Regions from separate parts of the Lysobacter sp. K5869 genome, predicted to be linked through region 1. Evidence: riboswitches for the same ligand, from Rfam matches in the RefSeq annotation. Region 1 holds a riboswitch; each other region holds the start of a gene.
What was found. Region 1 has a riboswitch for cobalamin ahead of J5226_RS22435 (cobaltochelatase subunit CobN). Riboswitches for the same ligand answer to the same signal wherever they lie in the genome.

Region 1 (2,258 bases):
TTCGCCGTCGACGTCAAGGCGCGCGACCCGGGCCTGGACGACGGCGAATCCGAAGAGCGCCTGTGCACGCATTGCGTGATCGTGTTCGTGGCGATGGACACCGTCGAAGGCAAGCCCACGCCGGTGCCGCCGTGGACGCCGGTCACCGAAGACGACAAGCGCCTGGCGGAGTACGCGCTCAAGATCATGGAATTGAGCAAGGGCATCGAGGCCACGGTCGAGCGCTACGTGCACGAAGGTTGAGCCCGGCGCGCGCCGAACCGGCCGAAGCCCCCTGTAGGAGCTGCGTAAGCTGCGACCGAGGGTGGCCGGTCGCGTAGTAAGCGCAGTGACGCGGTCGCGGCTCACGCCGCTCCTACAGTCAGATCGCGTAGCAGCCGGAGCCCCTGTAGGAGCTGCGCAAGCTGCGACCGCGGAGTGGCCGCTCGCGGCGCAACCTTCATTCCACCCGCGACCTCTCCATACCCCGCCGCCCGTCGCAACGCCGACCCCGCGCACGCACGCCTGTGCTAGATTGCGCCGGCTTTGCATCAGGTGCCGCACCGCCGTCCGGCGGCGCGGTTAAACGGGAAGCCGGTGCGCGCGCAGTTCGACTGCACGCCATTCCGGCGCTGCCCCTGCAACGGTAGGCGGGCGAAACCTCGGCATACAGCCACTGGAGAACTCTCTCCGGGAAGGCGCCGAGGCTGCCGGATCGCATCGACGGTCCGGCCCCCGCGAGCCCGGAGACCGGCCGATGCGTTCGCGGTGGACGTTGCGGAGGGCGGCGTCGCGCGCCGGTCGCTGCGTTTCGCGCCGTTCGTGCCCGACATCCTTTCCACGCGTCCATCCCATCCATCGATGCGCACAGGGCGTGCGCACAGCGAGGTCGGCGATGCGGCGTGTGCGTGCGGCGGTGAAAGCTTGGTGGAAACGGTGCGCGCTCGCGGCCGCGCTGACGGCGGTGTCGACGACATCCGCGCAAGCGGCGACGGTGCTCGGCGTGGTGTCCGAACGCGCGGCGCCGGAAACGGCCGAGGCGGCGCAAGCGGTGTTGGCCGCGCGCAGCGGCGACCGCATCGTGCTGCGCACGCCGCAGCAACTCGAAGCGCTGGACAAGGCGCAGCTGCAGCAACTCGTCGCCGGCAGCGACGCGGTGATCGCGGTAGCGCTGTTCGGCGAGCAAGGCGTGCGCCTGCGCGAAACCGCGCAACGCCTGCGCCGGCAAGGCCATGGCCCGCGCCGCCTGTACGCCTTCCACGGCGAAAGCGGCTTGGCCTACGCCAGCTACGACGAGCGCCGCGACCTGCGCGCGTTGACCCAGAACGAACTCGGCCAACTCACCGCCGATGCGCCGCCGCCGGCGCTGCTGGCGCGCGCCCGCGCCGACGCCTTCGCCAGCGAATGGCTGGACGTGCGCGCGCTGTGGCGCGAAGGCGGGCAGGACAACCTGCGCCGCGCGCTGCGCTTCCTGCTCGACGGCGGCGCGGTGCCGAAAGCGCAGCCGCAACCGGATCTGATCCTGCGCCAGAACGGCACGGTGGTGAACGCGCCGGCCGCCGACGCGCGGCCGCTGCTGGCCGTGCTCGACCTCAACAACGCCGACACCGTCGCCGGCGACGCGCTGTGCGCGCGGGCGCAGGCGCGCGGGCTGGCCTGCCTGGGCCTGTACGCGCGCTGGGGCGAGGCCTCGCTGGACGCGGTGCAGCGCTTGCCCGCCTTGCTCGGCGCGCAACCGCTGGCGGGCTTGGTCGTGCTGCAGGATTTCGTCGTCGGCGCCGCCGAAGGCCGCGACGCCGCCAGCACCGCGATCGCCAAGCTCGATGTGCCGGTGTTCAAGGCGATCCGCATGCTCGACCGCAGCGCGGCGCAGTGGCGCTTGTCCGGCGACGGCTTGCCGATCTCCAGCGTGCAGTACCGCGTGGCGATGTCGGAACTGCAAGGCAGCAGCCAGCCGATGGTGCTGGCCGCGGCCGGCCCGGCCCGCATCGACCCGCTCACCGGCGTGCGCCTGCAACGGCCGCAAGCGCTGGCGCCGGAGATCGACGCATTGGTCGAGCGCGCGCTGCGTTGGCGGCATCTGCGCGAGACGCCGCCGGCGCAGCGCAAGATCGCGCTGATCTACTACAACCACCCGCCGGGCCGGCAGAACATCGGCGCCGACAACCTCGACGTGCCGGCCTCGTTGCACGGCATCCTGCGCGCGATGCGCGCGCAGGGCTACGCCGTGGACGGGCTGCCGGAAACGCCCGACGCGCTGCTCGACGCGATGATGCGCG
Region 2 (2,258 bases), 830 kb from region 1:
AACACGTGGCCTTCGACGAGGTTGAAGTCGGCCTGCAAGGTAGCGCTGTCGCGGTTGGTGCTGAAATACCCCATCGGCACCGCGCCGAGGAAATTATCCGAGCTGTCGACGTTGCGCCCGCCGCTGAGCTGCACGTGCACGCGCTCGCTCGGACGCCAATCGACCTTGCCGCCGACCACTTGCTGCACGGTCTCCGAGTAATTGACGAAGCTACCGTCGTAATCGTTCTGGCCTTCCGCGCGCAGCGCCTGACCTTCCACGCTCCACTGCTCGTTGATCTCGACGCCGCCGCGCAGCGACAGCGCGTGGCTCTCGTAACCGTCGCGATCGGGTTCGTCGGTGAAGCAACCGGCGAACACCGGGAAACCGGCGCCGCGGCAGGCGTTGATGCCCTGGGTCTTGCGGAAGCTGTAGTCGGCGCCGAACCAGCCGCGGCCGCTGCGGCCGCCGAAGCCGGTGCCGAACTCGACCGTGCCGTTGCTGCCGCCGCCGGCGTGCACGCGCGGGGCGAAGCCCTGGCGCTCGCGGCGGGTGAACACCTGGATCACGCCGCCGATGGCGTCGGCGCCGTACAGGCTCGAACGCGGGCCGCGCACGATCTCGATGCGGTCGATCAGCTCCAGCGGCAGATCCTGCAGCGAGGCCAGGCCCGAGGTCGGCGAACCGATGCGGATGCCGTCGACCAGCACCAGCACATGGTCGGATTCGCTGCCGCGCAGGAACAGCGTGGTCAGCTTGCCGGCGCCGCCCTGGTTGGAAATGGTGATGCCGGCGCGGCCGCGCAGCAGGTCGTTGAGGTCGCGCGCCTGGCTGCGCTCGATGTCGGCGCGGTCGAGCACGTCGACCGGAGTCAGCAAGTCGTTGACGCTGACCGCGGTGCGGTTGGCGGTGACCACGACTTGATCGAGATCGGTGGCCTCGCCGGCGGGCGCGGCGACGGCGGCGGCCGGCAGCGCGAAGGCGATGGCGAGGGACAGCAAGGTGAAACGACGCATAAGACACTCCTGCGCGCGCGATCCTGCGCGCGACGTACGGCGAAGGGCGGCAGCGGGGGAGAGCGAACGCGAGCGAGGCCGGCGCGAAGGCGCGGCGACCGCCGCGATGCCCTCCGCATCGCAACCTGTGGGGGCTTCGGGGCCGGTCTCCGGACTCGCGGGCCGAACCGGCGGACCGGTTCCGGCGCGGCGCCTTCCCATGCCGATGGCGCGAAGGCCGGTGGCACAGTGGCGATGCCGCGCGTTGGGCGCGCTTACCGTTGCGGGGGCAGTGCCGGACTGGCCGCGGCGGGATCGTCGATCCGCGCCGCCGGACGTCACCGGCTTCCCGTTTCAACCCGGCGGCCTGGCCGCGGGGTCACCTCGAAGCGGGGCGCAGTGTACGCGAAGTGGGGCGGGGCTGCCCGGCGGGCGGCGCTCGCTCGAATCCCCGTGCCGCGGGCGGGAGCGGGGCTTCTGAATCTGCGGGTGGCCGGGCTGCGGGCTCCATCTCCGTGAGCGGGGAGTGGGCTCGAGGGTTTTCCCGGACAGCCGGGTGGCGCGGGCGTCGTCGGCGTTGGTCCTTCCCGTCGGCGGGGTGCCGCCGCGGGCTCCACCTTCCATGAGAGGAATGGGTTTAAGGATTTCCCGGACAGCCGGGTGACGCGGGCGTCGCCGGCGCTCGTCCTTCCCGTCGGTGGGTTGCCGCCGCGGGCTCCATCTTCCATGAGGGGAGTGGGCTTAAGGATTTCCCGGGCAGCCGGGTGATGCGGGCGTCGTCGGCGCTTGTCCTTCCCGTCGGTGGGAGGGGCGCTTCAGAACGCCGGGCGTCGTGGATTTGCGCGAACGTCTCGCGCTTCGTCCCTCTCCCGCTGGCGGGAGAAGGGTTCCAAAGATCGTCCCGCCCCTGCCGAGAGCAGGGAGCCGGACCAGGGCCGCTCAATCGCGCCCGTCGTCTTCGTCGCGGCCGCCGTGATGATCGTCGCCGCCGTCGCGATCGCGCTCGCCGCCGTCGCGTTCTTCGTCGTGATCGCGCGGCTCTTCGCGACCGCCGCCGAAGCCGCCGAAGCCTTCGTCGTGCCGATCCTCGTTATGCACCGTGGTCCGCACCGGCGCGGCCGCCGGCTTGTTGCGCGGCGCCGGCAGCAGCGCGGTGGCGGCGTCGGCGGCCAGGATCAGCTCCTGCCGGCGCTCGTCCGGAATCTCCTGCCAATGGCAGTCCAGCAGCGCGCCTTCGATCGCGTAAAGCAGGTTCAAGGTCGGCTTGAAGCCCGCGCGCTTGAC
Region 3 (2,258 bases), 3.0 Mb from region 1:
CCGGCGAAGAGCCGCGGCCCTGGCTGCCGTTGAGGTTGATCAGCGCGGTGGTGTGGCGGCGCTTGCCGTTGACCAGCACCAGCACCTGATCGGGAGCGAGGCCGCGCAGCTGCGCGGGGCGGACCGCGTCGGTGCCGTCGGTGATCGCCGGGCGCGGGAAGTTGAGCGAAGGCAGGGCGCGCGCCAGCGCGGTGGCGAGTTCGACCGTGCCGGTGGCTTCCAGGGTTTCGGGCGTGATGATGTCGATCGGCGCGGTGGATTCGGCGACGGTGCGGTCGCTGACGCGGGTGCCGGTGACGATGACTTGATCGAGGGTCTTGGCGTCGGCTTGCGGCGCGGGCTGCTGGGCCAGCGCGGCGGGCGCGGCCAGGGCGATCAGCAGACCGAGGGCGAGGGGATGGCGGGTGCGGAGGCGGTGCGTGCGGCTGGCGTGCATGAAGACTCCTGCAAGGGGACTGACAGCGATGTCATTCGGGTTTAACACGGTCATAACAACCGGGTCAATGAAGCGGCCAGAAACCGGCTAACGCAAGTAATCAAAAGGTGGTAGCCGCCTCGTTTTCGGCCCTGGGGCGGGAGGCGGGAGAGCGGCGAGGGGGAGGGCGGGCGAAAAAATCCGCCGGACCCGCGACGCTGCACGGGCCGGCGGCCGGAAAATGGGGGTATCGCCCGCAAAGGGCCGACAGGCAGACGGCCCGGACGCGAGCATGGCGGGGCGTGACGCCGGGCTGGAATCAGACGAGTCTGAAATCGCATCGCAGGGCGCGCGATCCGTGCGCTGCGTCGGCTCATCAGGCTCCCGGCCGCGCCGCGCGCTGGCGTCGGCGCGGCCAGCGGCTGCTAAGATGCCCGCGCTCAAGGTGATCGCCGGCACAGTCCGGCGATTGAAACGGGAATCCGGTCGCGCCGCTGGCCAGTTCGTCCAGAACGGTCCGCGCGCTCAAGCCGGAGCTGCCCCCGCAACGGTAGGCGAGTAGACGCACCGCAACGGCCACTGTGCTCAGGCATGGGAAGGCGCGGTACGGGAACCCCGGACAAGGACGCTCCACCGGTTCCGCTCGCAAGCCCGGAGACCGGCCCGGAGCGCGAACCGACCGGCGGTGGGCCTGGTTGCGGACGATCGCGCCCGCGCGCATTGCTCCGAGCCGTTTCTCCGCCGGTCCCGACCCTTGTCGGCCGCGCGGGTGAGGCGCGGCCCGGAGACCCGTACGCAATGCCGCACTTCGCTTCCCTCCCGCTTTCCCCGCGCCCGCTCGTTTCGCGCTCGCTCGCGTCGGCCTTGTCCGTCGCCTTGCTCGGCGCCGCCGCCGGCGCGCAGGCCGCGCCCGCGGTCGATCTCGATCAAGTGGTGGTGACCGCCACCCGCACCGCGCAGACCCAGGACGCGACCCTGGCCGCGATCACCGTGATCGACCGCGCCGACATCGAACGCCTGCAGCCGGCGTCGCTGCCGGACTTGCTGCGCGGCACCCCGGGCGCGTCGTTGGCCAACAACGGCGGGCCGGGCAAGAGCACCTCGCTGTTCCTGCGCGGCACCGAGTCCGACCACACCCTGGTGCTGGTGGACGGCATCAAGCTCGGCTCGGCCACCAGCGGCGGCGCGTCGCTGCAGGACATTCCGGTCGACCAGATCGAACGCGTGGAGATCGTGCGCGGCCCGTTCTCCAGCCTCTACGGTTCCGAAGCCATCGGCGGCGTGATCCAGATCTTCACCCGCCGCCCGCAAGGCCCGTTCGTGCCGAGCTTCAGCGTCGGCATCGGCAGCCACCAGACGCATCGCGCCTCCGCGGGCGTCGCCGGCAAGGGCGAGCGCGGCTGGTACTCGATCAACGCCGCGCACGAAGACACCGACGGCATCAACGCCTGCCGCGGCAAGCCCAATCCGCGCGGCGCCGGCTGCTTCACCCACTCGCCCGATCGCGACGGTTATCGCAACACCTCGCTGACGATGCAGGGCGGCTACCGCTTCAACGAGCAGTGGGACGGCGAGGCGCGCGCGTTCCGCGCCGAGGGCTACAACGAGTACGACGGCAGCCAGAACAATCAGGCCGACATCGTCCAGCAAGTGATCGGCGCCAAGCTGCGCTATCGCCCGAGCGAGCGCCTCGCGCTGAGCCTCAACGCCGGCGAAAGCCGGGATCAGAGCGAACAGTACAAGGACGGCAAATACTCCAGCACCTTCGACACGCGCCGCCAGCTCGGTTCCTTGCAGGGCGACCTCGGCCTCGGCGGCGGCTTGCTGACCCTGGGCTTCGACT

Region 2: it holds a riboswitch for cobalamin, as region 1 does, so the genes downstream of both, btuB (TonB-dependent vitamin B12 receptor) here and J5226_RS22435 (cobaltochelatase subunit CobN) in region 1, are expected to answer to the same signal.
Region 3: it holds a riboswitch for cobalamin, as region 1 does, so the genes downstream of both, btuB (TonB-dependent vitamin B12 receptor) here and J5226_RS22435 (cobaltochelatase subunit CobN) in region 1, are expected to answer to the same signal.

The regions. Positions count from the first base shown of each region.
Region 1 covers NZ_CP072597.1:5,284,327-5,286,584, reverse strand. Annotated here, with positions in the region: gene J5226_RS22440 (hotdog domain-containing protein) at 1-243, shown strand, start outside; cobalamin riboswitch at 516-753, shown strand; gene J5226_RS22435 (cobaltochelatase subunit CobN) at 944-2,258, shown strand, end outside.
Region 2 covers NZ_CP072597.1:145,401-147,658, reverse strand. Annotated here, with positions in the region: gene btuB (TonB-dependent vitamin B12 receptor) at 1-995, opposite strand, end outside; cobalamin riboswitch at 1,118-1,376, opposite strand; gene J5226_RS00620 (TfoX/Sxy family protein) at 1,914-2,258, opposite strand, start outside.
Region 3 covers NZ_CP072597.1:2,284,677-2,286,934, forward strand. Annotated here, with positions in the region: gene J5226_RS09840 (TonB-dependent receptor) at 1-436, opposite strand, end outside; cobalamin riboswitch at 842-1,097, shown strand; gene btuB (TonB-dependent vitamin B12 receptor) at 1,214-2,258, shown strand, end outside.